Regions from separate parts of the Kribbella sp. NPDC006257 genome, predicted to be linked through region 1. Evidence: riboswitches for the same ligand, from Rfam matches in the RefSeq annotation. Region 1 holds a riboswitch; each other region holds the start of a gene.
What was found. A riboswitch is a leader RNA that binds a small molecule or an ion and turns the genes downstream of it on or off. The one in region 1 is predicted to bind ZMP and ZTP.
Positions count from the first base shown of each region.

Region 2: it holds a riboswitch for ZMP and ZTP, as region 1 does, so the genes downstream of both, ABZ004_RS05945 (glycine hydroxymethyltransferase) here and ABZ004_RS11580 (bifunctional 5,10-methylenetetrahydrofolate dehydrogenase/5,10-methenyltetrahydrofolate cyclohydrolase) in region 1, are expected to answer to the same signal.
Region 3: it holds a riboswitch for ZMP and ZTP, as region 1 does, so the genes downstream of both, ABZ004_RS35700 (phosphoribosylaminoimidazolecarboxamide formyltransferase) here and ABZ004_RS11580 (bifunctional 5,10-methylenetetrahydrofolate dehydrogenase/5,10-methenyltetrahydrofolate cyclohydrolase) in region 1, are expected to answer to the same signal.

Region 1 is NZ_JBEXSJ010000007.1:225,873-235,736, reverse strand. It holds gene prcB (proteasome subunit beta) at 1-299, shown strand, start outside; gene prcA (proteasome subunit alpha) at 348-1,226, shown strand; gene ABZ004_RS11590 (NUDIX hydrolase) at 1,223-1,828, shown strand; gene ABZ004_RS11585 (class I SAM-dependent methyltransferase) at 2,148-2,888, shown strand; ZMP/ZTP riboswitch at 2,894-2,986, shown strand; gene ABZ004_RS11580 (bifunctional 5,10-methylenetetrahydrofolate dehydrogenase/5,10-methenyltetrahydrofolate cyclohydrolase) at 3,017-3,856, shown strand; gene aroH (chorismate mutase) at 3,946-4,314, shown strand; gene ABZ004_RS11570 (prephenate dehydrogenase) at 4,311-5,381, shown strand; gene cmk ((d)CMP kinase) at 5,392-6,081, shown strand; gene ABZ004_RS11560 (lysophospholipid acyltransferase family protein) at 6,078-6,806, shown strand; gene der (ribosome biogenesis GTPase Der) at 6,799-8,181, shown strand; tRNA gene ABZ004_RS11550 (tRNA-Pro) at 8,265-8,337, shown strand; gene ABZ004_RS11545 (hypothetical protein) at 8,387-9,166, shown strand; gene ABZ004_RS11540 (trypsin-like peptidase domain-containing protein) at 9,221-9,864, shown strand, end outside.
Region 2 is NZ_JBEXSJ010000003.1:334,026-343,889, forward strand. It holds gene ABZ004_RS05925 (SDR family oxidoreductase) at 1-404, opposite strand, end outside; gene rsgA (ribosome small subunit-dependent GTPase A) at 414-1,499, opposite strand; gene ABZ004_RS05935 (YhjD/YihY/BrkB family envelope integrity protein) at 1,655-2,959, opposite strand; gene ABZ004_RS05940 (acyl-CoA dehydrogenase family protein) at 2,978-4,591, shown strand; ZMP/ZTP riboswitch at 4,675-4,757, shown strand; gene ABZ004_RS05945 (glycine hydroxymethyltransferase) at 4,745-6,235, shown strand; gene ABZ004_RS05950 (DHA2 family efflux MFS transporter permease subunit) at 6,286-7,833, opposite strand; gene ABZ004_RS05955 (MarR family transcriptional regulator) at 7,896-8,369, shown strand; gene ABZ004_RS05960 (putative glycolipid-binding domain-containing protein) at 8,488-9,069, shown strand; gene ABZ004_RS05965 (glycoside hydrolase family 9 protein) at 9,051-9,864, opposite strand, start outside.
Region 3 is NZ_JBEXSJ010000045.1:6,510-16,373, forward strand. It holds gene ABZ004_RS35685 (cellulase family glycosylhydrolase) at 1-745, shown strand, start outside; gene ABZ004_RS35690 (FAD-dependent oxidoreductase) at 732-2,291, opposite strand; gene ABZ004_RS35695 (AraC family transcriptional regulator) at 2,349-3,086, shown strand; ZMP/ZTP riboswitch at 3,097-3,179, shown strand; gene ABZ004_RS35700 (phosphoribosylaminoimidazolecarboxamide formyltransferase) at 3,207-4,325, shown strand; gene ABZ004_RS35705 (DUF2469 domain-containing protein) at 4,332-4,655, opposite strand; gene ABZ004_RS35710 (ribonuclease HII) at 4,732-5,430, opposite strand; gene lepB (signal peptidase I) at 5,527-6,294, opposite strand; gene lepB (signal peptidase I) at 6,291-6,920, opposite strand; gene rplS (50S ribosomal protein L19) at 7,058-7,420, opposite strand; gene trmD (tRNA (guanosine(37)-N1)-methyltransferase TrmD) at 7,574-8,773, opposite strand; gene rimM (ribosome maturation factor RimM) at 8,770-9,393, opposite strand; gene ABZ004_RS35740 (RNA-binding protein) at 9,500-9,751, opposite strand; gene rpsP (30S ribosomal protein S16) at 9,757-9,864, opposite strand, start outside.

The sequences.
Region 1 (9,864 bases):
CGTTCCACAGCGTCGGCTCGGGCTCGCTGTTCGCCCGGGGCGCGCTGAAGAAGCTCTACCGGCCGGACCTGTCCGAGTCGGAGTGCGCGACGGTCGCGGTCCAGTCCCTGATCGACGCGGCGGACGACGACTCGGCGACCGGCGGGCCGGACATGCTGCGCCGGATCTTCCCGGTGATCGGCGTGGTCACGGCCGACGGCTACCGGCGCCTGCCGGAGGACGAGGTGGCGTCGATCGTCGACGCCGTCTGGGCCGCCCGGCACGAGCGGCCCGACGGCCCGGCCTCCTCGCTGACCTGATGGTCTCGCTGACCTGAGCCCGCCCGCGCTTCGACGACAAGGACTTTCATGAGCGTTCCCTTTTACGTCTCTCCCGAACAGCTGATGCGGGACCGGGCGGACTTCGCCCGGAAGGGCATCGCCAAGGGCCGCAGCGCGATCGCACTGCAGTACGCCGACGGCATCCTGTTCGTGGCGGAGAACCGGTCACCCGCCCTGCACAAGGTGGCCGAGATCTACGACCGGATGGCGTTCGCCGCGGTCGGGCGGTACAACGAGTTCGAGAACCTGCGGATCGCCGGCGTCCGGCTGGCCGACATGCGCGGGTACTCCTACGACCGGCGGGACGTGACCGGCCGGGCACTGGCGAACGCGTACGCGCAGACGCTCGGTGCGATCTTCTCCTCCGGTGGCGAGAAGCCGCTCGAGGTGGAGATCCTGGTCGCGGAGATCGGCAACACGCCCGCCGCGGACCAGATCTACCGGCTCACCTACGACGGCTCGATCGCGGACGTCCGCGGGTACGCCGTGATGGGTGGACCGGCCGAGCAGGTCGCGGACTACATCGGTGAGCACTACGCCGAGGGGATCTCGCTCGCGGGCGCGCTCCGGCTCGCGGTCGATGCCCTCGGCCACGACGGCACCGAGACCCGGCAGCTCGAGCCGGACCAGCTCGAGGTCGCCGTGCTGGACCGGACCCGCTCGCAGGTGCGCAAGTTCAAGCGGATCTCCGAGGAGACGCTGGCCCGGATCCTGTCCGAGTCCAGGCCGGACACCTCGCCGACCACCGAACCGGGCGCGCACACCGAGACGCCGGAGTCGGTCAACGGCGGCAACTACGAAAGCGCCACCACGGACGGAGCCGACGACGCCCCGGTAGCACCGCCCGTCGAGGACGACACCCCGATCGCACCACCAGAAGACCCGGACACCAGCAACCCGCTATGACGGCTGAATCTGCGGCTGCCGGGGAATCATCTTCCCCGGCAGCTCGGCCTGCTGATCCGTTGCCGTGGGAGCTGATCGGCGAGAAACCGGCGTACGACGGATTTCTGACCGTCAAACGCAGGCGCTATCGGTTGCCGGACGGGCGTGAGGTCGACTGGGATGTTTTCGGGCCGGAGCTGAACTCCGGCTTCGCATCCGGGGTGACCGTACTGCCGTTGACTCCGGAGGGCCGGATCGTCACCGTCCGGATGTTCCGTGCCGGCCCGGATCAGGTGGTGACGAACCTGCCGGGCGGGCTGGTGGATCCGGGGGAGGAGCCGGCCGACGGCGGCCGCCGGGAGCTGGAGGAAGAGACCGGCTACACCTGCGAATCCATCGAGATCGTCAGCTGGTTGTGGGCCAGCTCGTCATCGGTCTTCCGCAAATACGTCGCGATCGCCCGCGGCTGCCGACCCGACGGCAAGCAAAACCTCGACGAGACCGAAGACTGCGTCCCGGTAGAACTCACCGTCGACGAGCTCCGCGCAGAACTCCGCAAACCAGGAGCCATGACCGGCACCGACGCGGCGTACGTGGCAATGGACCACGCCGGCCTCCTCTAATCCGCAACCTCGAACACCCACCCACCCGGCCGTCCGGTCACCAAATACCCCTCTCCAACCCCCGACAGCATGTCCGAACCTCCCGAACATTGCCCCGACCCCCGACGTCCTGGTGTGGAGGGTCTGACACCCGGGTCGGGGGTCCGGTCAGGAAATTCCCCTCCCGAACACCTGGTCGGGGGTCCGGTCAGGAAATAACCCCTCCTGAACCTCCGGGTGCCTGTCCGGGCGGCCGGGTTGTTGACCGGATCTCTGGGTTGGTGTCCGGGCTGGCGAAAATTTGTCGCGGCGGACGTGGGCCGGCGCTAGCGTTCAGCAAATGACTGATGACCCGTACGGCGATGAGCGGTTGGTCGGCCTCTACGACCTCGACAACCCGGATGGCATCGATCACGCGTACTTCCGCGCGCTGGCCGACGAACTCAAGGCGACCAAGATCGTGGACCTTGGCTGCGGCACCGGGCTGCTGACCAGAAGCTTCGCAAAAGAAGGTCGTGAGGTGATCGGGGTCGACCCGAGCAAGACGATGCTGGACTACGCGCGGAAGCAGCCGGGCGCGGAGGCCGTCACCTGGATCGACGGCGACGCGAGTGCGATCGAGCAGAGCGGCGACGCCGGGCTCGTCATCAGTTCCGGCAACACGATGATGCACATCAGCAACGACGACCTGCCAGGGGTGCTCACCTCGGTCGCCGGAGCCCTCAAGCCAGGCGGCGTCTTCAGCTTCGAGAGCCGCAACCCGGCCGCGCGCGCCTGGGAACAGTGGGGCCGCGACGCGACGTACGGCGAGCGCGACACTCCCGTCGGCCGCCTGATCGAGTGGATGGACGTCCTCGAGGTCGATGAAGGCAGGGTCGTCTTCGAAGCACACAACGTCTTCGAGGACGGCAGCGATGCGGTTTCCATCACCACCCTGTACTTCCGTACTGCGGAACGCCTCACCACCGCTCTGGAAAAGGCCGGCCTCACCGACATCACCATCCACGCCGGTTGGCAAACCGAGCCGTTGACCGACACCTCCCGGCTGTTCGTTTTCCGGGCCACGAAGCCGGTCGACTAAAGTAGGCGGCGGATCGCGACTGGCGTTCGGGTGGATCACCACCGGGGAGCGGTCCGCCGGAGGACCTCCGGCCGAAGCCGCGCGCCTGGGTGACCGACCTGTTCGTCGACGCCCGAAGGAGCGCGTGTATGACTGCCCAGCTGATGATCGGTACCGACCTCGCCGCCGAGATGGTGGCCAGAGCGGCCGAGCGAGCCAAGAAGCTGCAGGACGAGACCGGCGTCCAGCCCTGCCTGGCGACCGTCCTGGTCGGCGACGACCCGGCCTCGGCGACGTACGTCCGGATGAAGCAGAACCGGAGCAAGAAGGCCGGCATCGGCTCGCGCAGCGTCGTACTGCCCGCGGAGACCACCACCGAGGAGCTCGTCGCCGAGCTGACCAAGCTCTCCGAGGACCCGTCCGTGCACGGGATCCTGCTGCAGCACCCGGTGCCGGCCCAGATCGACGAGCGCGCCGCGTTCGAGGCGATCAACCCCGAGAAGGACGTCGACGGCGTCACCATGCATGCGTTCGCCGCGATGGCGTTCGGCGAACCGGGCTTCCGGTCCTGTACGCCGGGCGGCATCCTCCGGCTGCTCGAGGCGTACGACGTCCCGCTGGAAGGCGCCCACGCCGTCGTCATCGGACGCAGCCCGATCCTCGGCAAGCCGGTCGGAATGTTGCTGCTGGCATCGAACGCGACCGTCACCTACACGCACTCGAAGACCCGCGGCCTGGCCGACATCGTGCGGACCGCCGACATCGTGGTCGCCGCCGTCGGCAAGGCGAACTTCGTCCGGGGCGACTGGCTCAAGCCCGGTGCAGTGGTGATCGATGCCGGATACAACGAAGGCAACGTCGGGGACGTGCACTTCGAGGAGGCCGCCGAGGTGGCGAGCCTGATCACCCCGGTGCCCGGCGGGGTCGGCCCGATGACCATCTCGCTGCTGCTGGAGCAGACCGTCGACGCTGCGGAACGGCAGTCGTAGGGGCAGAATGCGAGACAGCTGGGCGCCGCTACGGCGAAATGGTTAGGGTTGACGTGAGCAAGTAAGTGGCGAACTAGGAGGCAGGCACTGTGGCGGTACGGGCGATCCGGGGAGCCACCCAGCTCGAGAAGGACGAGCGCGAGCACCTGCTCGAGCGGTCCGCCGAGCTGGTCCGGGCGGTGCTGCAGGCCAACGACCTGGAGTCCGCGGACCTGATCAGCATCCTGTTCACGGTCACCCCGGATCTGCGGTCGGAGTTTCCCGCGGTGGCCGGCCGGCAGATCGGGCTCACCGACGTACCGCTGATGTGCATGCAGGAGATCGACGTACCGCACGCGCTGCCGCGGGTGGTCCGGATGATGGTGCACGCGGAGTCGCCGCGTTCGCGGGAGAAGATCCAGCATGTCTACCTGCACGGCGCCGTCAAGCTTCGCCCCGACCTGACGGGTGCTCAGTGACCGAGCTGCGCGGACCGGTCCGGATCGTCGGCACCGGACTGATCGGTACGTCGATCGGCCTGGCGCTCGGGCGGCTCGGCGTCGTCGTGGAGCTGGTCGACGCCGATCCCGACAACGCCCTGATGGCGGAGCGGATCGGGGCCGGCTCGCGGCTGGTCCAGATCGAGCCGCAGCTCGTCGTCGTCGCCGTACCGCCGGATCACGTCGGCGCGGTGGTGGCCGAGCAGCTGAAGCAGAGCGACGCGATCGTCACCGACGCGGCCAGCGTGAAGTCGAAGCCGCTCACCGAGGCCCGGGCGCTCAGTTCGGCCGAGGACCTCACCCGGTACGTCGGCAGCCACCCGATGGCCGGATCGGAACGCAATGGCCCGCTCGCAGGCAGGGCGGACCTGTTCGACGGCGCAACCTGGGCCGTCACTCCGCACGAGACCAGCTCGACCGAAGCCGTCGAGCTCGTACGCCGGCTCGCCGAGGCAGCCGGTGCGCGCACGGTCGAGCTGTCCGTCGAGGACCACGACCTGGCCGTCGCCCGCGTCTCGCACCTGCCGCAGCTGATGTCGTCGCTCGCGGCCGGCACGCTGGTCGACGCGCCGGCCGCCCACCTGGAGCTGTCCGGCCAGGGCGTTCGCGACGTCACCCGGATCGCGGCCAGCGATCCCGGCCTGTGGACCCAGATCGTCTCGGCCAACTCACCGGCCCTGAGCGGCCTGCTGGAAGGGATCCGGGACGAACTCGACCGGCTACTCATTGCCCTGGGCAAGGAAGAGGCGGCCGACGAGGTGACCGCGGTGCTGAACCGCGGCGTCTCCGGCGCGGTCCGGGTGCCCGGCAAGCACGGCGCCCCGCACATCGAGCTGGTGCCGGTGCTCGTCACGATCCCCGACCGGCCCGGCCAGCTGGCCCGGCTGTTCAACGACGCGGCCGCCTCGGGCGCGAACGTCGAGGACCTGCGGATCGACCACAGCCCCGGTCGCCCGGTCGGTGAGGTCGAGCTGGACGTCAAGCCGGACTCGGTGGACCAGCTGGTGCGGGTACTGACCGAGCGGGGCTGGGCCGTACACCGGTAACCTCTGGCCCATGATCATCGCTGTCGACGGCCCGAGCGGTTCCGGTAAATCGAGCACGGCCCGCGGGGTCGCCACCAGGTTGGGACTGCAGTACCTCGACACCGGTGCGATGTACCGCGCGGTGACCTGGTCGGTGCTGGAGCACGGGATCGACCCCGCCGATCAGGACGCGGCCGCGAACCGGGCCCGCGAGCTGCAGCTGGCGATGTCTACGGACCCGCAGCACCAGACCGTCGGAGCCGACGGGACGGACATCACCGAGGCGATCCGGGATCCACGGATCAGCGAGAGCGTGAGCAAAGTAGCCGCCACCAACCTCGCCGTACGGGCTGAGCTGATCGCCCGGCAGCGGGCGATCATCGCGGCTGCTCAGCCGACCGGCGGGATCGTCGTGGAGGGCCGCGACATCGCGACCGTGGTCGCTCCCGAGGCCGAGCTGAAGGTGGTCCTCACCGCCGACCAGGAAGCCCGGATGGCCCGCCGCAAGGCCGAGCTGACCGAGGGTGCGGTATCCGCCGAGCAGTTGCGGGACCAGATCGTCCGGCGGGATGCCGACGACTCGACCGTCGCCCAGTTCCTGGTGGCCTCCGACGGGGCCGTCACCGTCGATTCCACTCACCTGTCACTGGAGGAGGTCATCGAAGTGATCTGCCGTCTGGCGAAAGAGGCCGAGGCCGCCCCTCGCGACCGGGAGTCATGACCGCCGAGCTCACCGGCCACCGGGAGCTGCCGCGGACCGACGACCTGGCCCCTTTGCCGTACCGGCTCGGCGTGCCGCTGCGGCTGGTGGTCCGCCAGTACTTCCGCCGGCGCTACGACCTGACCGTGCACCGCGAGGACCTGTTCCCGCGCACCGGCCCGGTGTTGATGGCACCGAACCACCTCGGTCTCCTCGACGGCCCGCTGCTGGGCGCGATCGCACCCCGGATGGTGCACCAGCTCGGCAAGATCGAGGCCTTCACCGGGTTGCAGGGCAAGGTGCTGGTCCGGGTCGGCCAGATCCCGATCGACCGGTCCGCGTACGACGTATTGGCGATCCGCCGCGCGATCCAGGTGCTGCGGGCCGACCGGGTGCTCACCATCTATCCGGAGGGCAGGCGGGGACCGGGGGACTTCCGACGGATGCGGACCGGGGTCGCCTACCTGGCCGCCGTGACCGGTACGCCGATCCTGCCGGTCGCGCTGCTCGGGACCAGGCAGCCGGGCGGTGACGTGGAGCGCTTTCCGCCCCGCGGAACCCGGCTGGATGTGGTGTATGGCGAACCTTTCACCGTCGAGCGCGTACCATTTCCGAGGAGGCACTCGGATTTACGCGTGATTGCCGACCAGATCGGCGACGTGCTGCGGGCCCATGTGCAGGCGGCCGTCGCAGCCACCGGCAACCCGCTTCCGGGGATGCCAGACCAGAAGGATCCTGATGAGTGACCTGCCCACCGGCTACGAGTTCGCCGCGGAGCCGACCCACGAGCGCGAGGACACCGGCCCGCTGCCCGTGGTCGCGATCGTCGGCCGGCCCAACGTCGGCAAGTCGACGCTGGTGAACCGGATCATCGGCCGCCGGGAAGCGGTGGTCGAGGACACTCCGGGGGTCACCCGGGACCGCGTCTCGTACGACGCCAACTGGGCCGGCCGCGGCTTCACGCTCGTCGACACCGGCGGCTGGGACCCGGACGCGGTCGGCTTCGCGGCCCTGGTCGCAGCGCAGGCCGAGGTGGCGATCAGTCTCGCGGACGCCGTGATCTTCGTGGTGGACGCGACCGTCGGGATCACCGACTCCGACGAAGCGGTCGTCCGCGTACTGCGGAAGTCGGGCAAGCCGGTCGTGCTCGCGGCCAACAAGGTGGACGACCAGCGGGTCGAGGCCGAGGCGATGAACCTGTGGAGCCTCGGGATCGGTGAACCGTTCCCGATCTCCGCGATGCACGGGCGCGGCACCGGGGACATGCTGGACGCAGTACTGGCTGCCCTGCCGGACGCACCGGCCGAGCGCGACGCCGAGATCGGCGGACCGCGCCGGGTAGCGATCGTCGGCAAGCCGAACGTGGGCAAGTCCTCGCTGCTGAACAAGGTGGCCAAGGAGGACCGCGTAGTCGTCAGCGACGTCTCCGGTACGACGGTCGACCCGGTCGACGAGCTGATCGTGCTCGGCAAGAAGCAGTGGCGCTTCATCGACACCGCCGGCATCCGACGCAAGGTGAAGAACGTCCAGGGCCACGAGTACTACGCCAGCCTGCGCACCAACAGCGCGATCGAGCGGGCTGAGGTCGTCGTAGTCGTGGTCGACGCGTCCGAGCCGATGACCGAGCAGGACATCCGGATCATGAACACGGTCGAGGAGACCGGCAAGGCGCTCGTGATCGCCTACAACAAGTGGGACCTGGTTGACGAGGACCGCCGGTACTACCTGGAGAAGGAGATCGACCGCGACCTGGTGCAGTTCCGCTGGGCGCCGCGGGTGAACATCTCCGCGATGACCGGGCGGCACATGGAGAAGCTGGTGCCCGCCATCGAGGCAGCGCTGGACGGCTGGCAGACGCGCGTCCCGACCGGCCAGCTGAACGCGTTCCTCGGCCGGCTCGTGGCGGCGCACCCGCACCCGGTCCGCTCCGGCAAGCAGCCGAAGATCCTGTTCGGCACCCAGGCCACCACGATGCCGCCGACGTTCGCGATCTTCACCTCAGGCGCCTTCGAACCGTCGTACCAACGCTTCATCGAACGCCGCCTCCGAGAAGACTTCGGCTTCGTAGGCAGCCCCGTCCACGTCCAAATCCGCCCGCGGGTGAAGAAGCCGAAGAGCTAACTCAGAAGTCGTGGGAACCCGGTAAGAAGCACCCCGTCGGATGGGGTAAGGTTTACTCGCTCGCTGCTACAGGAGTGGGTTTTCGGGCTGTGGCCTAGTTGGTAAGGCGCTAGTCTGGGGGACTAGAGATCCCGAGTTCAAGTCTCGGCAGCCCGACCGAAAGAGGAGCACCGACAATGTCGGTGCTCCTCTTTAGTCTCCCCTCATGAACGCGATCGGGGACAAGCGCGGCTGGACCGACGCCCAGTTGCGAGAGGCGATCGAGGGCAGCCGGTCCTGGCGTGCAGCCGCTCGAGCCTTGGGGTTGAAGGACACCTCCGCGAGCGTGGTGAGAACCATCAAACGCCACACAGCGCGGCTGGAACTCGACGTCTCTCATTTCACTGGTCAGCGTCGATGGTCCGACCGTCAACTGCGTGAGGCGGTCGTGGCGTCTACGTGCTGGGCCGAGGTGATGAGCGGCCTCGGAGTGGCGGATAACGGGCCGGATCGGGTGCGGGTCAAGGGGCACGCGGCGAGGCTGGGGTTGGACTGGGGGCACCTGAAGACTCCGCACCATCACTCGGAGCCGGGTGAGGTTTTCGATGAGCCGGTACGCGAGGAGATGCTGAGTGCTGCGGCACCGGCGGTGGCTATGGCGTGGTTCGCCTTGCGCGGTTGTGCCGTCGCGCTGCCGGTCGAGCCGCAGGAGTATGACCTGCTGGTGACCATGCCAAAAGGCATCCAGCGGGTTCAGGTGAAGACGTGTGTTCGGCCGAACGGTAAGGGTCGCTGGTCAGTGGGCGTCGGGCGACGGCCGTACGTGCTGGACAAGTCCGCAGGAAAGATGCCGTACGACCCTGATGGGTTGGACTTGTTCTTCATCGTGCTGGGGAACGGCAGCATCTACCTGATCCCGAGCGCTGTGCTGGCCGGACGTGTGCAGATCGATGCGGGTAGTTACGCGCCGTACCGCGTCGGCGACGCATCGAGCCTCGTGAGCTGAGCTTCCCTTCTCCTGGCTTGATTGCACTGTAATGATGTAATCAGGAGGCGTGTGATGGCGGACGATGACGTACTGGATGCTTACTCGCGGGTGGTTTCGGGGGTGGCGGAGCATCTCATCCCGCGGGTGGCCAGTTTGCGGGTGCAAGGGCGGCGGGGTGAGTCGTCGGGGTCGGCAGTGGTGCTGACGGCGGACGGGCATCTGCTGACTAATGCTCACGTGGTTGGTGATGGTGATGGGGCGACGGCGGAGTTTGCTGACGGGACCACTGCGCAGGCGACAGTGATCGGGGTGGACCGGCTGTCGGATCTCGCCGTACTACGGGCGGATCGGGCGATCCCGGATCCGCCGGAGTACGGGGATGCGGACGGACTGAAGGTCGGGAACCTGGTCGTTGCCGTGGGCAACCCTCTGGGGCTGGCCGGGAGTGTGACCGCGGGAGTGGTGAGTGCTCTCGGGCGGTCGCTGCCGGTGCGGTCGGGGTCGGCGCAGCGCATCATCGAGGATGTGATCCAGACCGACGCGGCGCTGAATCCGGGCAACTCCGGCGGAGCGCTTGCCGATGGCAACGGACGGGTGATCGGTATCAACACGGCCGTCGCCGGGATCGGCCTCGGGCTCGCCGTACCGATGAATCCGACCTCGCGCCGGATCATCTACTCGCTCCTGCACGACGGCCGGGTCCGTCGCGCCTACCT
Region 2 (9,864 bases), on a different contig from region 1:
ATGATCCGGCCGCCTCGGGTCATGTGGCGTACTGCGCACCAGGTGACGTTGGCGGCGCCGATGAGGTTCACGCCGAGGGTGGTCGCCCAGGCCGCTTGCCATTCGTCGTACGTCGACGAACGGATCGGGTGCGGTTCGTAGACGGCGGCGTTGTTGACCAGGACGTCGATACTGCCGAGAGAGGCTGCAGCCGAGGAGACCATCGACGAGATCTGTGCGGGATCTGCCAGGTCGGCGTGGACCAGGACGTGGCCAGTTCCTGGAAGCTTCGACAGGACCTCCGACGCGGCCTCGGCAGACGAGCCGTAGTGCACTGCTACTCGGTCTCCTGCGGCAGCGAAGGCATGCGCCGTCGCTGCTCCGATTCCTCGTGATGCCCCGGTCACCAGCACTGAACGATCCATGCCTCGACCCTACTGGCGCGGCTTGAAGTCCCGGCGGTAGTCCTTCGTCTGGCGGACCCAGGCCTTCCGTGCCTCGGCCTGCAACCTGCTGTCGGCCCGGCGAGCCATGTACGCCGCCTCCCGCTGGAGCTTCGCCCAGCTCTCGTAGCGCCGCACCGGAAGGGTCCCGTCGTCCAGAGCCTCCCGTACTGCGCAGCCAGGCTCCGTCACATGTACGCAATCCTTGAACCTGCACTGCTCAGCCAGTGCAGTCACATCCGGGAATGCGGCAGCTAGCCCTTCGCCGGCTTCCTGCAAGCCGATCCCCCGCAGCCCAGGTGTATCGATAACTACGCCGCCGCTCGGCAGCTGGATCAGCTCACGGCGTACGGAGGTATGCCGTCCCTTGCCGTCCTCACGGATCGCCTGCACGTTCAGAAGCTCGACACCCGCCAGTGCATTCACCAGCGAAGACTTCCCCGCACCACTGACACCCAGCAACGCCAGCGTCGCGTTGTCATCAAGAAGCGAGCGCACTTCCTCAAGACCTTCACCAGTCGTCGCACTGCACACCAGTACGTCGGCGCCCGGCGCAGCAGTAGCCACGTCCTCTGCAATAGACGAGGCGTCCACAACGAGGTCGGCCTTGGTCAGTACGACGACCGGCCGTGCACCGCTTTCCCAGGCCAGCGCGAGGAACCGCTCGATCCGGCTGATGTTCGGCTCCGGGTGGAGCCCGACGACGATGGCGATCACGTCGACGTTGGCGGCGAGCACCTGGCCCTTCGACGTACCGCCGACCTCGGCACGCACGATCGCCGTACGGCGCGGGGCCACCGCGTCGACGGTGATCCGGTCGTCCGGCCACTGCCGGAGTGCGACCCAGTCCCCCGTGCATGGTGTCGCCTGCGGATCGGCAGCGATCGCGGCGAGCACACCACCGGACCACGAAGCGCGCACCGGACCGTCCTCGGTGAGGACGCTGGACAGTCCTTTGTCGACGCGCACCACGCGCCCTGGAACGAGCTCGTCCGAGCCCGGTACTTCACTCAGATACTCGGCCGTCGATACATCGAGACCGAGGGCCTGCAGAGTTGGAGAGATTTCAGCTGACATCGTGCGACGAACCTTTCGAGCGGTCCGGCCCCGAGTTCAGCTCAGCGGACGGACGATGCGGGAGTGGACGGCCCGAGGATGGGCCTGATCGAAGCTCATGGTGGGGTCGCCTCCCTTCTCTGTCTGCCGTCGAGTGACGGACTGTCGCGATGCCCTCAGCCTATGTCGTCGCCATCACCCTGCGCACCGGATTTTCCGACCCGCTCAGGCTCCCGCTCCCCGCCGTCATCCCGTACGCCGTCCGCGCGGTTCCCCGCCGTCGCTCTCGCCTCACTCGGCTCGGGTACGACGGGCGACGGACTCACTGCTCCCAGCTCTTCCGGCGGAGCCGTCTTCGCAACCCGTGTTGCCGCGACCGCCTCCGGCACCACGTGCTCGGCGGCCGGCGGCTCGGAGAGGGCCTCGATCGCCTGCGCGACCTTCACCTCCGGCCGTTCTTCGTCCCGCTCGACCGCGTCCACATGATGCGGCTCCGGCTCCGCCTTCATCACCGGCTCCTGACCCTCCACCGGCTCAGCCTCGGCCTTCATCACCGGCTCCGCGACCTCAGCAGGCTCGGGTTCCTGACGCGACTTGTGCGGCCACAGCCGGTCGACCACTGCGTTCAGCGCCGCACCGATCAGCACCGCGATCGCCGTCATGTACAGCCACATCAGCACCGCGATCGGCGCCGCCAGCGGCCCGTAGATCGACGTCCCGCCAACAGTCGTCTGCAGGATCCAGCGCAGTACGAAGCTGCCGCCGATCCAGATCGACAACGTCAGGAAGGACCCCGGCAGATCCGACAACCACGGCGTCCGCACCGGCACCGACAGATGGAACAGCGTATTCAGGAAGCCCGCCGACAGGATCGTCACGACCGGCCAGTACAGCTGGTTCAGGAAGTCGACCTTCTGCGGCAGCAGCGCGTCCACCGCGTCCGGGCCCGCCAGCACCAGCGGAAGCACGATCACGCCGATCACCAGCGCCCCGCAGTACAGACTGAACGACAGGACGCGGGTGCGGACGATGCCGCGTTTGCCGCCCATCCCGTACATGATCGTGATGGTGTCCACGAACACGTTCAGTGCCCGGCTGCCGGACCACAGCGACAGCACGAACCCGATCGAGATCACGTCCGGCCGGCCGCCGCCGAGCACCTGGTTGATGGTCGGCACGATGACCGTCTTGACCGACTCGTCGGTCAGTGCCCGGCTGGCCAGGTCGGCGATCTGCAACTTGATGTTGTCGATCGTCTCGACCTCGAAGTACTTGCTGGCCACGAAGCCGATACTGCCGGCCAGCCCGAAGATCAGCGGCGGCAGCGAGAGGATGGCGAAGAAGGCGGCCTCCGCCGCGAGTCCGGTGACGCGGTAGCGCATGCAGACGCCGACGGTCTGGGTGATCAGCTTCCAGACCGTCGAGGGAATTCGTCGGGCCCATGCGAATGAGACGGAGGTCTCGGACCCAGAGCGTGCCATACCGCTTACCGTACTGACATGGCGGACCCAAACGCTGTAACGAATCAGGCTCCCCCAATGCACGGGGTGAACTTCTTCACGGCCGACACCGGTCTCGGTGACGCTCTGCGTCCGTACGCCGACCTCGCGGACGATCCCGGGCTGACCGCGATCGGCGAACTCGCGGGCACCCAGGAAGCGCTCTCCCACGCTCTCCCGGCGAACCAGAACTCCCCCGTACTGCGTACGCACGACCGCTACGGGAACCGCATCGACGAGGTCGAGTTCCACCCGTCGTGGCACTGGCTAATGGAGAAGGCCGTCGGCTTCGGTCTTCAAGCGGCGCCGTGGACCAGCGATAAGCCCGCACCGCACCTGACGAGAGCGGCCGGCTTCTACGTGTGGTCCCAGGTCGAACCCGGCCACGGCTGCCCGATCTCGATGACCTACGCCGCAGTACCGGCTCTCAAAGCCGATCCTGCTCTTGCTGCCGAATGGGTCCCGGGACTTGCCAGTACGACGTACGACCCGCGCCGGCTGAGGTCCGCCGAGAAGGCGGGTGTGCTGGCCGGGATGGGGATGACCGAGAAGCAGGGCGGCTCGGACGTCCGGGCGAATCTGACCACGGCTACGTCTTCGGGGACCGGCGAGTATCTGCTCAACGGGCACAAGTGGTTCTGTTCCGCGCCGCAGGTCGACGTGTTCCTCGTGCTCGCGCAGGCGCCGGAGGGCTTGAGCTGTTTCGTCGTACCGCGCGTGCTTGCCGATGGCAACCGGAACACGTTTGCCCTGCAGCGGCTCAAGGACAAGCTCGGCAACCGGTCGAACGCGTCGAGCGAAGTCGAGTTCCACAACACGATCGGCTACCTGCTCGGCGACGGGGGGGCCGGGGTCCGGACGATCATCGAGATGGTCGCGGCGACCCGGCTCGACTGCGTGGTCGGATCGGCGGCGCTGATGCGGCGGGCGCTCGTGGAGGCGACCTGGCATACGTCGTACCGGAGTGCCTTTGGTGGGCTGCTGCGGGACAAACCCGCGATGCAGAACGTGCTCGCCGATCTCGCGCTCGAGAGCGAGGCAGCAACCGCTCTCTCGATGCGGCTCGCCGCCGCTGTCGATGCGGATGACGAGCAGGCCAAGGCGTTCCGGCGGATCGCGCTGCCGCTGGCGAAGTTCTGGGTCTGCAAGCGCACGTCGTTCACGGTCGCGGAAGCGCTCGAGTGCCTGGGCGGTAATGGCTATGTCGAGGAGTCCGGGCTGCCGCTGCTGTTCCGCGAGTCGCCCCTGAACTCGATCTGGGAAGGCTCCGGCACAGTTAACGCCTTGGACGTACTACGGGCGCTCCGCCGCCCCGAATCCCTCGAGGCCTGGCTCACCGAAGTCGGCGCTGCTCGGGGCGCCGACCATCGCCTGGACAGCGCGGTAACCGATGTGCTGGAAGAGCTCTCCGACCTGGAGAACGCCGAAGCCGGCGCACGTCGTCTGGCCGCCCGCATGGCCGTCTGCCTCCAGGCATCCCTCCTGGTCCGTCACTCCACGCCCGAGGTGGCAGACGCCTTCGTAGCGTCCCGCCTCGCCGGCGACTGGGGCGGCGTCTTCGGCACCCTCCCCCGCACCACCCCCTTCACCCCCATCCTCGACCGCATCCTCTGATCCCTTGCGTCCGAAGAAGTGAGGGTCCTGACCCACGACCGTTCGGACGCAAGCGAAGACCTCAGCCCGCACACACGCTAGGGTTACCGCGTCGCGACTGGCGCTGAGGTGGGATCGACCACCGGGGAGCGAAAAGACGCCGGCACCGTGCGCCTGGGTGCCGCGACCGAGTGCAACCTCAGGAGAGAGACGAAGATGACTCAACCCTTCGACGCCGCTGCCGCGTCGGCCGCGTACAACAACGCACTTGCGGTGATCGGCGCGGTGGAACCCACCATCGCCGGTGCGATCAAGGCCGAGCTGGCCGACCAGCGGTCCTCGCTGAAGCTGATCGCGAGCGAGAACTACGCCTCCCCGGCGACGCTGCTGACGATGGGCAACTGGCTGTCCGACAAGTACGCCGAGGGCACCATCGGGCACCGCTTCTACGCCGGCTGCCAGAACGTCGACACCGTCGAGCAGGCCGCCGCGGACCACGCGAAGGCACTCTTCGACGCGCCGCACGCCTATGTCCAGCCGCACTCCGGCATCGACGCGAACCTGGTCGCCTTCTGGGCGATCCTGGCCCAGCGGATCGAGTCACCGGCACTGGCGGAGGCGAGCGCCAAGCACGTCAACGACCTGTCCGACGAGGACTGGACCAAGCTCCGCAAGGCGCTCGGCGACCAGAAGATGCTCGGCATGTCGCTGGACGCCGGCGGTCACCTGACGCACGGCTTCCGGCCGAACATCTCCGGCAAGATGTTCCACCAGAGCTCGTACGGCACCGACCCGGAGACCGGGCTGCTCGACTACGACAAGGTCGCCGCGACCGCCCGGGAGTTCAAGCCGCTGATCCTGATCGCCGGCTACTCGGCGTACCCGCGCAAGGTCGACTTCGCCAAGATGCGCGAGATCGCCGACGAGGTCGGCGCGACCCTGATGGTCGACATGGCGCACTTCGCCGGGCTGGTCGCGGGCAAGGTCTTCACCGGCGACTTCGACCCGGTCCCGCACGCGCACGTCACCACGACCACCACGCACAAGTCGCTCCGCGGCCCGCGCGGCGGCATGGTGCTCTGCCAGCCGGAGTACGCCGACGCGGTCGACCGCGGTTGCCCGATGGTGCTCGGCGGCCCGCTCAGCCAGACGATGGCCGCGAAGGCGGTCGCTCTCGCCGAGGCCCGCCAGCCGGAGTTCAAGACCTACGCGCAGAACGTCGCGGACAACGCGGTCGGTCTGGCCGAGGGCCTGATGAAGCGGGGCGTCAAGCTCGTCACGGACGGCACCGAGAACCACCTGGTGCTGCTCGACGTCTCGTCGTACGGGATCACCGGCCGGCAGGCCGAGTCGGCGCTGCTCGACGCCGGCATCGTGACCAACCGCAACGCGGTCCCCCGCGACCCGAACGGCGCCTGGTACACCTCCGGCGTCCGGATCGGTACGCCGGCGCTCACCACCCGCGGCTTCGGTCTCGACGAGTTCGACAAGGTCGCCGAACTGATGGTCGACGTGCTCTCCAGCGTCACCCCGACCACCACATCGGCCGGCGCCCCGTCGAAGGCGAAGTACATCCTCGCCGACGGCGTAGCCGACAAGGTCCGCGCCGCCTCAGCCGAACTGCTCGACAAGCACCCCCTCTACCCAGGCCTCGACCTCAACTGATCCACACGACAGCAGCGCCCGTACGCCGAAAGTGCGGGCGCTGCTGTTTCTCACTCCGAGATGCCCATCAGCGCATCGTCGGACGCCTTCGCCGCCCGCTTCGGCATCAGCAGGGCGGCCAGTACTGCGCCGGCGATGCCGATGCCGGCCGATACCCACATGGTCGCGTTAAAGCTGGTCATGAACGCATCGCGCACGGACGCTAGCAACTCCGCAGAACCTGTCTTGGCTGCGACCGCGAGACCCGGACCGACGCCCTTCTCGACCGCCTCCGCGGCCTGCGCCGGCAACCCGTCCGTGTCGACGCCGGACCGATAGACGGAGTTCAGCACGGTGCCGAGGACGGCGACTCCGACGGTGCCGCCGATCTGCCGAAACGCTTGCAGCATGGCCGATCCGGTACCGGCCCGATCGGGGTCGAGGACGCCGAGGCCCGCGTTCATTGCCTGCGGCATCGAGCAGCCGAGGCCGAGCCCGACCACCACGAGCCAGACCGTCGTGTACCCGTAGCCCGTGTCGAGCGCGGTGAAGGCACCCAGCGCGAACCCGATCGCCATCACCAGGAACCCGATCATCACCAGCGCTCGCGTGCCGGCCTTCGTCTCGACCGGTTGGGCCAGCTTCGCGCCGACCGCCATACCGCCGATGAAGGGAAGCAGCTTCAGTCCGGTGTGCAGAGCGTCAGACCCATTGATGCCCTGGAAGTACTGCGGAATCGTGAACAGCAGGCCGAAGATCGCGAACACCGACACCGTCATCAGCACCGCGCTCCCGGTGAACACCTTCTCCCGGAACAGCCCGAGCTCGATCAGCGTCCCGGAAGGACGCCGTTGCCACGCGACGAACGTGCCGAGGAGCACGACCGCGATGGCCAGGAAGATCAACGTGGTGCTGTCCGTCCAGGACTTCTCGCCGGCCTTCGTCACGCCGTACACGAGAGCCGCCAGACCGGCACTGGAGAGCGCGATCCCGAGCCAGTCGATGCCCGGCCGATCGGCGCTGCGAGACTCAGGAATCAGCAGCCGAACCGCGAGTGCCGCGATCACCGCGATCGGGACGTTCATCAGGAAGATCCAGTGCCAGCCGGCGTGGTCGAGCAGCAGCCCGCCGACGATGGGACCGAGCGGCATTCCGATGCTGTTGGCAACGACGAAGAAGCCGAGCGCCTTCTTCCGCTCCTCTTTGGTCCGGAACAGCACCGTGATCAGCGAGAGCGCGACCGGGACGATCATCGCCGCCCCGATCCCGAGCGCCGCCCGGGAGGCGATGAGTGCGGTCGCGGAGTCCGCCAGCCCGCAGGCCAGCGACGCCGCGCCGAACAGGGTCAGCGCGATCACCATGATCAGGCGCCGCCCATAGCGGTCGCCGAGCAAGCCGGCCGGAAGCAGCAGCGCGGCCAGCACCAAGTTGTACGAGTTCGCCATCCATTGCAGTTGGCTGGTGGAGGCGTCGAGGTCGCCCGCCAGCGTGGGCAGTGCGACGTTCAGCACGGTGGTGTCCAGACCGAGCACGAGGGTCGCGAGGCAGAGCGCGATCAGTACGCCGAACCGCCGGCCGCCGGTGAGCGTGGCGGGCCCGGCTTGTGAAGAGAGGGTCATGAATCGAAATTATCAGAAGTTTGTAATACTTGCGATACATCAGATTCCGGTAGTGTGTTGACATGTCATCGGACCCGTCACCTGAAGAGGTCAGCCAGTTCGTGGAGCGCTTCGCGGGTGTGCTGGCGAACAGTGGTGTGCCGTCGATGTCCGCCCGGGTGATGGGCCGGATGCTGGTGAGCCCGACCGGGACGATGACCGCCTCCGAGCTCGCCGAGGCGCTGCGGATCAGCCAGCCCGCGGTCTCCGGCGCTGTCCGGCAGTTGATCCAGGTCGGCTTCATCTCGCGGGAACGACTCCCCGGATCCCGCAAGGACCACTACCGGATCCGCGACGATGTTTTCGCCGCCATCCTCGAACGCCGCAACAACGCGCTCGGCGAATGGGAAGCCAGTACGCGCGCCGGCGCCGACCTGTTCGGCCACGACACCCCCATCGGCCGACGCCTGGCCGAAGCCGCCGAGTTCTTCAACTTCATCCACGAAGACCTCGACCAAATGATCACCAACTGGCGAAAAGGCCACCCAGTCCGCTGACCCTGCTCGCCGGCGCCGGGTCGCTCCGAGGCCCCGCTACCGCGATACTCCCCCACTGGCAGGCTTATATCGCGACACCGGGCGAAAGCGCGTTAGCGAGACAGGGAGCATGCGGATGATGGTGATGTGGAGAGGAACCGACGAGTGGCGGGCGGAAGTCGCTCAGGTGGAGTTGGGCGATGACCGGCTGACGGCGACCGGGACTCAACTCGGCATCGACCCGTTGCCCTACCGAGTGGACTACAAACTCGAAACCGGAGCGCAGTGGCTGACCAGCCGCCTGCAGCTCACGGCAACCGGTGACGGCTGGGTCCGTCGACTCGACCTCCGCTCCGACGGCGCCGGCCATTGGGAATCCACCTCGTCAGTCGAAGGCGACGTCGACCTGCCGTCCCCTGGCGGCGACCTGGCCACGGTCGAAGGCGCGCTCGACTGCGATCTCGCCTACTCCCCTCTCACCAACCTCATGCCGGTACGCCGCCATCAACTCGACCGCCACCCAGGGACCGTCGACTTCCTGATGGCCTGGGTATCCCTCCCCGATCTTGCCGTGCACCTCTCCCCACAGCGCTACCAGCATCTCGACTCGTCACTCGTGCGCTACCTGAGCACCGACAGCGATTTCCAGGCCGACCTGGAGCTCGACCCCGAGGGCCTCGTCATCAGCTACCCCGGCTTGGCTCAGCGCGTCAGCGCGTAGACGGCGATCGCGGCGAAGTCGTCGGCCGGTTCGGCGGTTTGCCAGGAGCGGACGTCGTCGACATAGCGCGAACCATGACCGGTGAACGGCAAGTTGTGATCGACACCGTCGGCCGGGCAGGCGTTCATCCCGTCGAGCAGCTCGTCGAGACCATCGGTGAAGAGGTCCTCGGAGTTCGGCCCGTTGACGACTGCGCCGGTCAGAACGCGGCCTTTGATGTTCGCGATCTGGTGATGCGGGCAGCGCTCGTAGCTCGAGCCGACGCCGATCATGAACGAGACGCCCCACGGGTTCGCGCCGAAGTTCCAGTTCAGCTGCTGTACGCCGAACGCGTCGTACCGGCGATCGCCCGTCGCCGCCCGGTAGAGCCGTGCCGTCGCCGCGAGCCCGAACGAGTGCGGGACGGCGTCGAAGTTGTCGTACTGCGCGCCGGCGCCGAACGGATCCTTCGTGGCCCGCGCGACGCCGATCTCCAGTTGCGCCCGGAGATCGTTCTTCAACGCGGCGACATTCACCCGAACGCGATGATCAGCCCGGGCCGCGCGGATCAGATCAGCCTCGGCGAGAGCACTCACGTCGTACAGGTTCAGCGTGTCACCGCCGGCCTCGTGCTTGCGGTATTCGCCTGCCCAGTAAGCCGATTGACGCACCCAACCGCTCGCGCGACTATCCCGGAGCTTCTGCGCGGCCAGTGCCATCTCGGCGGCCCCGAGAGCGAGGTCGTCTCGCCAAGCGCTTTCCGGATAGAAGGCGAACGGCAACGAAGTGACGAGTTGCTGTACCCCGGTCGTCTGC
Region 3 (9,864 bases), on a different contig from region 1:
CGCGGGCGCGGGCGTGGACCTCGGGAACGAACCCAACATGCTGGCCGGTTCCGAGCCCGAGCCGGTCACCGGAGCGGACCTCGACGCCTGGGCGCGGTCCATGATCGCGGCGGTCCGGTCGGCGGCACCCGACCTGCCGGTCGTCCTCGGTGCGGATCACCAACCCTGGATGACCGCGAAGCCCGGTTTCGGCCGGCCGCTGCTCGCCAACGAACTCGATCTGACGACCGTCCACGCCTGGCCGTACTTCAGCGGCTTCCTCGGCCGCTTCGGTGAGGACAACGACGTCTCCTGGACGATCGGCGCCTACCTGGCGCGGGTCGCTGCCGCCTATCAGTCGCAGCCACGGCCGATCTGGGTGCAGGAGATCGGCGTCGCCCCTCAATGGATCGCCAGGGTCGCCGTCGAGAATGCGGCCGAGCAGCTGATCCGCGAGGCGCTGTCGGTGCCCGGAGTGGCCGGGCTGTCCTGGTGGGCGTCGCACGACATCCGCCCGGACCACGCCGGCTTCAACTCGATCGAGTACGACCTGGGCCTGCTCGATGTCCACAATCGCGTCAAGCCGGTCGGCCGGCGTTTCGCCGAGACGATCGCCGACCTCCGGCGTACCCGGCCCACTGCACCGGACGTAGCTCAGATCGTCCTCTCCCGGGACGCCATCGCGGACCTCGACTTCGCCGACCGGTGGACAAGCGACTGGGTCGCCGGCGGCCCGCCACGCATCATCCTGGCTACCGGGGAGTGACGCTCTCCTCAGATTCCCAGGCGATCACTTGGCCGCGTTCGACGATTCGGCTTTGCAGCTTGGCGATGTCGACAGCCTGTACGTGGGTCTGTGCCCGCAGCGCCTGCACAGCGGCGACCGCGGCGGACTCGGCCAGGACACAGAAGACGGGCTCCATCCGGGTGGCGGCATAGCCGATGTGGCTCGCCGAGAGGCAGACCGGGACGAGGAGATTGCCGCAGTCCGTCTGCTGCGGGACGACCGCCCGGTAAGGGACCGGATACGGCTCCCCGGTTCCCAGGTGGCCGCCGATGAACATGTCCCCCTCGGTGGCCACCCCGAGTTCGCCGGTCGCAGGGTCGCGATGCGGGATTCGCCGTACCGGATAGACGTCGACGCCGAACAGGGCCAGGCCGATGCTGTCGCCGGGGTCGGTCTGGTTGATCACGTCGGCGTGCGTCACGGTGTAGCTCCCCTCGAGCCGGCGGGTCACCCGCACATAGAGCTGCGGAGGCCACCCGTCGGTGTCGGGGAAGACACTCGCATCGAGACCGTAGGCGGCCGTCTCGGCGCGAAACTCCTCCGGTACAGCGGGATCAGTCGACAGGAAATGGTGCAGGCCGCGCAGGTAGTCGATATGCGCCCGCCAGATTCTCGAGCGATCGTCCCAGTTGCCGTCCTGGTATTCGCGGCTGACACCCAGCGGAGCGTTCGTGATCAGGGATGCGCGCTGGTAGTTGTATTCGCCGGAGTTGATCCAGCCGGGAAAAATGCCTCGGAGTGCTTCTAGGTCGTTCGAGAGGTGTGCGACGTACCGGCGTACCAGTTCGTACTGGTCGGGGGAATAGTCGCCGGGCGGGGTGAGCGGAGCGCGGCGGGCCGGGTCGGTGGTGACGTAGAAGCGGTAGTTGTAGGCCTGCGTGTAGCCGTCGGCGGCTCCGACCGGGAGGCCGTGATCGGGATCGAGCAGCGGGAGCAGACCACTGGTGCTGTCACCCGGTACGACGTACGGGTCGATCGGTGTCCAGTTGGTGACCGGCCGGACGCCGGCGAGCTCTTCACCGAAGGTCTCCTGCGACTCGCGCCCGATGCGATAGGGGACGTCGGCCCGTGCCATCAGATCGCCTTCGTACGACGCGTCGATGAAGACGGCTGCCCGGACCTCGCCGTCGGCGGCGGACTCCGAGGCGGGCAACGGCACGCCCCACCTGTCCGGCTGCGAGGTCTCCAGCTGGATCGACGCGATGCGGTTACCTTCCCGGGTGACCGAACGGACGCGGCGCTCGAAGATCACCTCGATGTCCGTACTCGCGATCCACCGGTGGAACGCCCGCATCACCTCGTGCGGCTGGTCGCCGAAGCCGAACACCGCGTCGCTGGTCAGCCCGCCCACCGCGGCCGGGATCGGGGCATCCTGGTGCGGTTTGATGCCCGCACCGAGCATGCCGCCGAGCCGGCTCCCGGGCTCGACGAGGACGACGGACGCGCCCTCCTGGTACGCCGTCATCGCGGCGACACACCCCGCGGCCGTACCTCCGTACACACAGACATCAGCCGTTGTCGTCATGCCATGTACTGTCCAGCTTCGCTGATCTTCCTGCCCATAGCGATACTGAGCATCGGCATGTACTTTCTTTCCATGCTGACGATGGGCGGCTACCTGCTGGCACGCCGGGCGCAGTTCAGCCTCGCGGTCGACAGCTACGACACCTGGTGTCTACTGCTGCCACGCACCGGAGCGTTCGCCTTCGAGGTGTCGGGCGGGAGTTCAGGAGTCGCGGGATTCGGCGACGTCGTCGTCTGTCCGCCGGGTGGAACGCTGCAGCGCCGGATGCTGAGGCCGATGTCGTTCTTCCACGCGCGGTTCAGCACCGAGCTCGAACCGCCGGCCGGCTGCACCCGGCTTCCTGACGTCGGTCGGCTCCGCGCCGACCTGGCGATGCTCGACTGTGCCGAGGGGCACGCCGACCTGGTGGCCGCACACGTCGTCACCGACCTCATCTTGATGATGCTGCGCGCCCACCGAGATGCTCCCGGCGACGAACTGGTCCGGCGCGCCACGGCATACCTGCTCGAACACTTCGCCTCGCCGGATCTCTCCCTCGCCGACCTGGCCGCGGGCCTCGGCATCAGCCCCGCGCAGCTCTCCCGACGCTTCAAGGCCGTCCAGGGCATCACCCCGGTCGCCTACCTGCGGAACCTCCGTCTCCAGAAGGCCCGCGAACTCCTGACCGAGACCGACGCCACCCTTCAGAGCATCGCCGAACGCTCCGGCTACCGAAGCGCCTTCTACCTCAGCCGCCTCTTCACCCACCACACCGGCTATCCCCCGTCCCACCACCGCAACACCAACCGTGTCTGAGATGGTGTAGCTGAGAGTCCGCGACTGGCGAGGGTGGAGAACCACCGGGGAGCGGCAAGTTGGGTGTGAGCGTCGACCGCCTGGGCGCTTTCTCAGGGAACGTGACTGAGGAGGCGTGTGGTGGAGCTGCGGTACGGGATCAATCCGGGGCAGGCGGCGACGGCTGAGCCAGTGGTGGCTGGTGATTGGCCGGTTCGGGTGGTCAATGGGGAGCCGTCGTACATCAACGTGCTGGATGCGTTGAACGGATGGCAGTTGGTGCGGGAGGCGAGCCTCGGTCTGGGGAGGGTGGCGGCCGCGTCGTTCAACCATGTGTCGCCTGCTGGGGCTGCGGTCGCGGGGGACCTTGATGAGGTCGCGGCTGGGCTGTACGGGGTGCGGGGCGGTGGGGTTGGTGAGCTGACGAGTGCGTATCTGCGGGCGAGGGATGCGGATCCGAAGTCGTCGTACGGGGACTTTGTGGCTGTGTCGCGGCCGGTCGATCTGGAGCTGGCTGAGGTGCTGGGCGGGTTGGTGAGTGACGGGATCGTCGCACCGGGGTTCGAGGCGGGGACGGTTGAGCGGCTCAGTCGGAAGAAGAACGGGCGGTTCCTGGTGATGGAGGCTGATCAGGATTTCGTGCCGCCGCGGGAAGAGATGCGGGAGGTGTACGGCGTACGCCTGACCCAGGAGAGGCCCGAGGAGGCAGTCGGGCCGGCGGTGGCTGGGGAGGACTTGCGGTTGGGGATGGTGGTGGCTCGGTATACGCAGTCCAACTCGGTTTGCTATGTGCGCGACGGGATGACGATCGGAATCGGGGCGGGGCAGCAATCGCGGGTTGATTGCACACGGCTGGCAGGGGCGAAGGCTGATATCTGGTGGCTCAGGCGTCATCCGAAGGTCAGCGGTCTGACGTTCCGGGACGAGGTCAGGCGTCAGGAGCGGATCAACTGGCAGGTGCGGTGGTGCGAGGGCGACCTGACGGCGTACGAGCGGGAGCGGTTCGATCAGGCGCTAGCTGAGCCGGCGCAGGAGTTGACGAGTGCGGAGCGCGCGGAGTGGATCGTGAGGCTCGATGGGGTGGCGTTCGTGTCCGACGGGGCGTTGCCCTTCCGGGACAACGTGGATCACGCGCAGCGGCACGGCGTACGGTCCATCGCTGAGCCGGGTGGGTCGATCAGGTCGGACGAGGTGGCGAAGGCCTGTTCCGAGTACGGGATCACGCTCACCCGCACCGGCGTCAGGTTGTTCCACCACTGAGAAAGGTCAGCGGCCGAAGTCGGAGTCTTTGGGGACTTCCAGGTCGGACTTGGCGAGTTCCTCGATGTTGACGTCGCGGAAGGTGACGACCTTCGCGTTCTTGACGAAGCGGGCCGAGCGGTAGACGTCCCAGACCCAGGCGTCGGCCATGGTCACCTCGAAGTACACGTCACCGCCTTCGGTGCGGACCTTCAGGTCCACCGCGTTGCACAGATAGAAGCGCCGCTCGGTCTCCACGACGTACTTGAAGATCCCGACGACGTCCTTGTACTCCCGATAGAGCTGAAGCTCCATATCGGTTTCGTACTTCTCAAGATCATCGGCACTCATACCTGCGCCTCGCTAACGCTCGGCCCAGGCATGAGTGCATTGGCAGCTCTGTTGTCTGTTCGCTCGCTGCGCTCGCTCATCGGCTCTCCACTCCGGTGGGACTGGTCACATTCTGTCCCATATCGGGCCGCAGACTGCGGCGGACATTCTCGAACCGCCGTCGATGTTGTGGACACGGGCCGTATTCGTCCAGTGCCGCCTGGTGTTCGGGGGTGCAATAGCCCTTGTGTACCGCGAAGTCGTACTGCGGATACACCTCGTGCCAGTGCTGCATGATCCGGTCGCGGGTCACCTTGGCGATCACCGAGGCGGCCGCGATGCACGCCGCCACCCGATCGCCCTTCCAGATCGCCAGTCCCGGGACGCCGAGACCGTCGACGCCGAAGCCGTCGGTCAGCACGTACGACGGGCGCTCGTCGAGCCGGAAGAGGGCGCGGCGCAGCGCCTCCACGTTCGCGACGTGCATGCCCAGCCGGTCGCATTCGGCCGCCTCGATCGAAACCACCGACCAGGCCAGCGCGCGCTCGCGGATCTGCTCGTAGCAGCGGTCGCGGGCCTTCGCGGTGAGCAGCTTGGAGTCGGCCAGTTCGGGGATCTGGCCTCGTTTGCCGTCCGGCAGGATCACCGCGGCGGCGACCAGCGGGCCCGCGCACGGTCCGCGGCCCGCCTCGTCGACGCCGGCGATCGGGTCGAGCCCGACCCGGCGCAGGGCACGCTCGTACCCGTACAGCCCGGCGTCCCGCCGAATCGTGCTCCCCCGCGGCAAAGCGCTCATCCGCGCCCCCTCGGACTCTGCTGGGCCAGAAGATCGCAGTACAAGGTGGGGGTGGTCACGGGACCCAGCGGGTTCGGCTCGGTCACGGGGGCTCCGTTACTTGGGCGGTGGGGTGAGGGAGATCGAGGGCTTGTCCGGCGGCGGGGCGGCCGCGGCCGGGATGTCCTTGAAGGTGTCCGGGATCCCGAGTTTGGCGAATCTGTTGGCCGGCCACACCACCAGGATCGCCCGTCCGGTGACCTTGTCCAGCGGGACGAAGGCGGCGTCGCCCGGGGAGCCACCGTCGGGGCCGGTGTCGCTCAGGTGCACCCGGGAGTCGCCGGACTCGGACCGGTGGTCGCCCATCACGAAGACGCGGCCGGCCGGCACGGTGACCTGGAACTCCATCGCCGAGGGCGCGTCACCGGGGTACAGGTAGCTGGTCTCGTCCAGCGGCTTGCCGTTCACCAGCAGCCGGCCCTTGGAGTCGCAGCAGGCGACCTTGTCGCCCGGCATCCCGATCAGGCGCTTGATCAGGTGTCCGTGACTGGAGTCCGGTAGCAGGCCGACGACCTCGAAGAACCGCCCGATCGAGCCGCGCTTCTGGCCGCTCTCCTCCTGGCCCAGCCAGCCGCCCGGATCCTCGAACACGACCACGTCGCCGCGCTGGACGTCGGTCAGCTTCTCGACCACCACCCGGTCGCCGACCAGCAGGGTGTTCTGCATCGACTCGCTCGGAATGATGAACATCTGGCCGACGAAGGCCCGCAGGATCGACGAGACGATGAGAGCACCGACCACGATCAGCACGAACTCGCGGGCAGCTGCCGCGAGCCCGGAGCGGTGGGGTGATTTCTCTTTCGTCGCAGTCGGTGTCTCAGTCACTTCTTCAGCCCCGGCTTCTTGAAGGTTTCCGGAGGACGCAGCATCGTCATCCGGTCAGACGGCCAGATTACGCAACAGGCCCGGCCAACCACGTTTTCGACCGGAACGAATCCTCCACCGGGGCCACCCATATGGGCGCGGGAGTCGGCCGATTCGGCCCGGTTGTCGCCCATCACCCACAGATGGCCGGGCGGGACGACCACGTCGAAGGGCTGCAGGGAGGGCTTGGCACCCTTCAGCAGGTACTCCTGCTCGTCGAGCGGGATCTTGTTCACCATGATCCGGCCGGACCGGTCACAGCAGATCACCCGGTCGCCGCCGACGCCGATCACCCGTTTGACCAGGTGACCCTCGCCGCTGCGCGGCAGGATGCCGACGAACTCGCCGATCTGCCGGATCGTGCCGGGCGGCTTCTGCTCCTCGTTCAGCCAGTGGCCGGGGTCCTTGAAGACGATGATGTCGCCGCGGTCGACGTCGCGATGCAGATAGCTGACCTTCTCGGCCAGGATCCGGTCGTTCGTCGTCAGCGTGTCGTACATCGACTCCGAGGGCACGTAGAAGGCCTCGGCGACGAACAGCCGCAGCACCACCGTGATGACGAGTGCGAGCACCGTCACGGTGGTCATCTCGACGAGCAGGCTCAGCAGCGGATTCCGCTGCTTGAGCCTACGGTGACGTCCCTTGCTGCGACGTGCTCTCCTGGCGACCGGGCGAGCGCGAGTCGCAGTGCTCGGCGCCATACTTGACCGTCGTTACTAGACGATCAGGAGGCCGGGATGTTGTCCCGCTTCTCCTTGATCTTGGCTGCCTTGCCGCGCAGCTCGCGCAGGTAGTACAGCTTGGCGCGACGCACGTCGCCGCGGGTGACGACCTCGACCTTCTCGACGATCGGGGTGTGCAGCGGGAAGGTGCGCTCGACGCCGACGCCGAAGCTGACCTTGCGGACCGTGAAGGTCTCCTGCAGGCCACCACCGTGGCGGCGGATCACGACACCCTTGAACACCTGGACGCGGGACCGGTTACCTTCGACGACCTTCACGTGCACGTTCACCGTGTCACCGGCGCGGAAGGCCGGGATGTCGTCGCGCTTGCTCGCGTTGTCGAGCTCGTTCAGGAGGTTGCTCATCAGGTGTCTCTCTCTCGCGCGTGCCACAGGTCACCCACGAATGCTCGGTGTGAGAAGTCGAAGATGCCGCCGTGCGGTGGTCACCCCCTGTGGCAGGAGCACCGAACGGACAACAGCGACCAAGTTTGCCACACGACCGTGGCCGATCCGAAATCAGCGCCGGCGGCGCCGCTTGGCCAGCAGCACCAGGTCGACCTTCGCCGTCTGTGACTCGGTCCGCACCTCACGGTAACCGGCCTTGCGGTAGAACCGCAGGTTGCGCTCGCTCTTGGCGCCAGTAGTCAGCTCGTACTGCGTGACGTCGGCCGGCGCGGTTTGTTCGGCAACCCGGAGCAGCTTCGTCCCCACGCCTTTGCCCTGCCAGTCAGGAGCGACCATGAGCCGCCCGATGCGCGCCACTGGGCCGTCCACAGCGACATGGACGGCCCCGACGATCCTGGTACCGGCCACGGCCTTCCAGACGCCACCAGCGCTCACCCGCTCTGCCGAGCCCTCCAGCGCCTCCTGCATCGGCGGAATGGTCAGATCGTCATAGGCCTTTGCCTCAGACAGGTACGCCGCTAGCTGCAGCGTGTGGATCTCTCCTGCGTCTGCCGCGGTTGCCGGGAGCACCTGAACAGCGTCGAGCGCCTCCTTCTCTGAGGAGACAGCAGCACCCCAGGCAGCCAAGAGATCCGGCCGGCGCTCAGCAGTACGCCGTACGGACTCTTCGTGGCGCCACTTGGCGACTAGAGCGTGGTTACCCGACAGGAGGACGTCCGGTACGGCGTGACCTCGCCAGGTGGGCGGCTTCGTGTAGACCGGGTACTCCAGCAGGCCGTCGCCCGAGTGGGACTCCTCTGCCAGGGACTCCGGGTTGCCGATCACTCCCGGAAGCAGGCGTGCGACGGCCTCGACCATCACCAGTACGGCGACCTCGCCACCGTTGAGCACGTAGTCGCCGATGGAGACCTCGTCCACCCGCATCCGCTCGGCAGCGTGCGCCGCTACCCGTGCGTCGATCCCCTCGTAGCGCCCGCAGGCGAACGCGAGCCACGGCTCGGCAGCAAGCTCGTAGGCAAGCTCCTGCGTGAAGGGGCGACCCGCAGGCGTCGGCACGATCAGCCGGGGCTGGGCAGGGCCGTCGATCGGAGCGATAGCGTCCAGCGCCTCGCCCCACGGCTCCGGCTTCATCACCATGCCCGCGCCACCGCCGTACGGCGTGTCGTCCACCGTCCGGTGCCGGTCGTACGTCCACTCGCGCAGATCATGCACCCGTACGTCGAGCAGCCCGCTCTTGGCCGCCTTGCCGACCAGACTCAGATCCAGCGCAGCCAGATACTCCGGAAAAATCGAGACAACATCCAGCCTCATCCCCCACTACCCTCCCCAGAACCAGAACCAGAACCAGAACCGGAGTCCGAGGCGTCCCCGGAGCCGGAGCCGTTGTCCGTGCCGGGGGTGTTGGGGACTACTTCGGCGCCTTCGGGGTCGAGGAGGCCTGGGCGGTCGGCGACGAGGACGAAATTGGCGGTGAGGTTGATCTCGGGGACCAGTTCCTCGACCAGGGGGACCAGTACGGCGTTGCCCGCGGGGCGGCGGATCTCGAGGAGGTCCTGGGACGGGAGGTGGATCACGTCGATCACCTCGCCTGCCTCGGCGCCGTCGGTGGTTCGTACGGCGAGACCGATCAGCTCGCGGTCGTAGTACTCGTCCGACTCCTCCGGGCGCTCGTCCTCGCCGATCTCCGCTTGCAGCTCCAGGTTGCGGAGCAGTTCGGCGGCGGTCCGGTCCGGCGCCTCGGCGAACTTCGCCAGCAGTTTGCCGCTGTGCCAGCGGGTGGATTCGACCGTGAGCGTGCGGGGCGGCTTGGTGGTCGTGACGAGCTGCGCCCCGTCGGCGAACCGGCGGTCCGGCTCGTCGGTCCGGACGATGATCCCGACCTCGCCCTTGATCCCGTGCGCCCGGCCGATCCGGCCGACGATCACCAACACCTCGATACCCCTTAACTTTCTGGTTGCTCCGGGCCCAGTCTGGCCGAAGAGATACCGAAGGGCCGCATCCAGTCTCGGATGCGGCCCTTCGGGAAACAGCTGCGAGTCAGCGGCGCGGGCGCCGGTTGAACTCGTCGACGAAGTCGATCCGGACCGAGGACTCGGAGCTGAGCGCCCCGACCACGGTACGGATGGCCGTCGCCGTCCGGCCGTTGCGGCCGATCACCTTGCCGATGTCGTCGGGGTGCACGTGCACCTCGAGGGTGCGGCCGCGGCGCAGGTTGCGCGAGCGGACGCTGACGTCGTCAGGATTGTCCACGATGCCTCGGACCAGGTGCTCGAGCGCCTCGGTCTCCATCATGGTCAGGCCTTGGCGTCGTCGGCCGGCGCGGCCTCGGCGGCGGGGGCCTCGGCAGCGGCCGGGGTCTCCTCGGCGGCCGGAGCAGCCTCGTCGGCCTTCGGCTCGTCCTT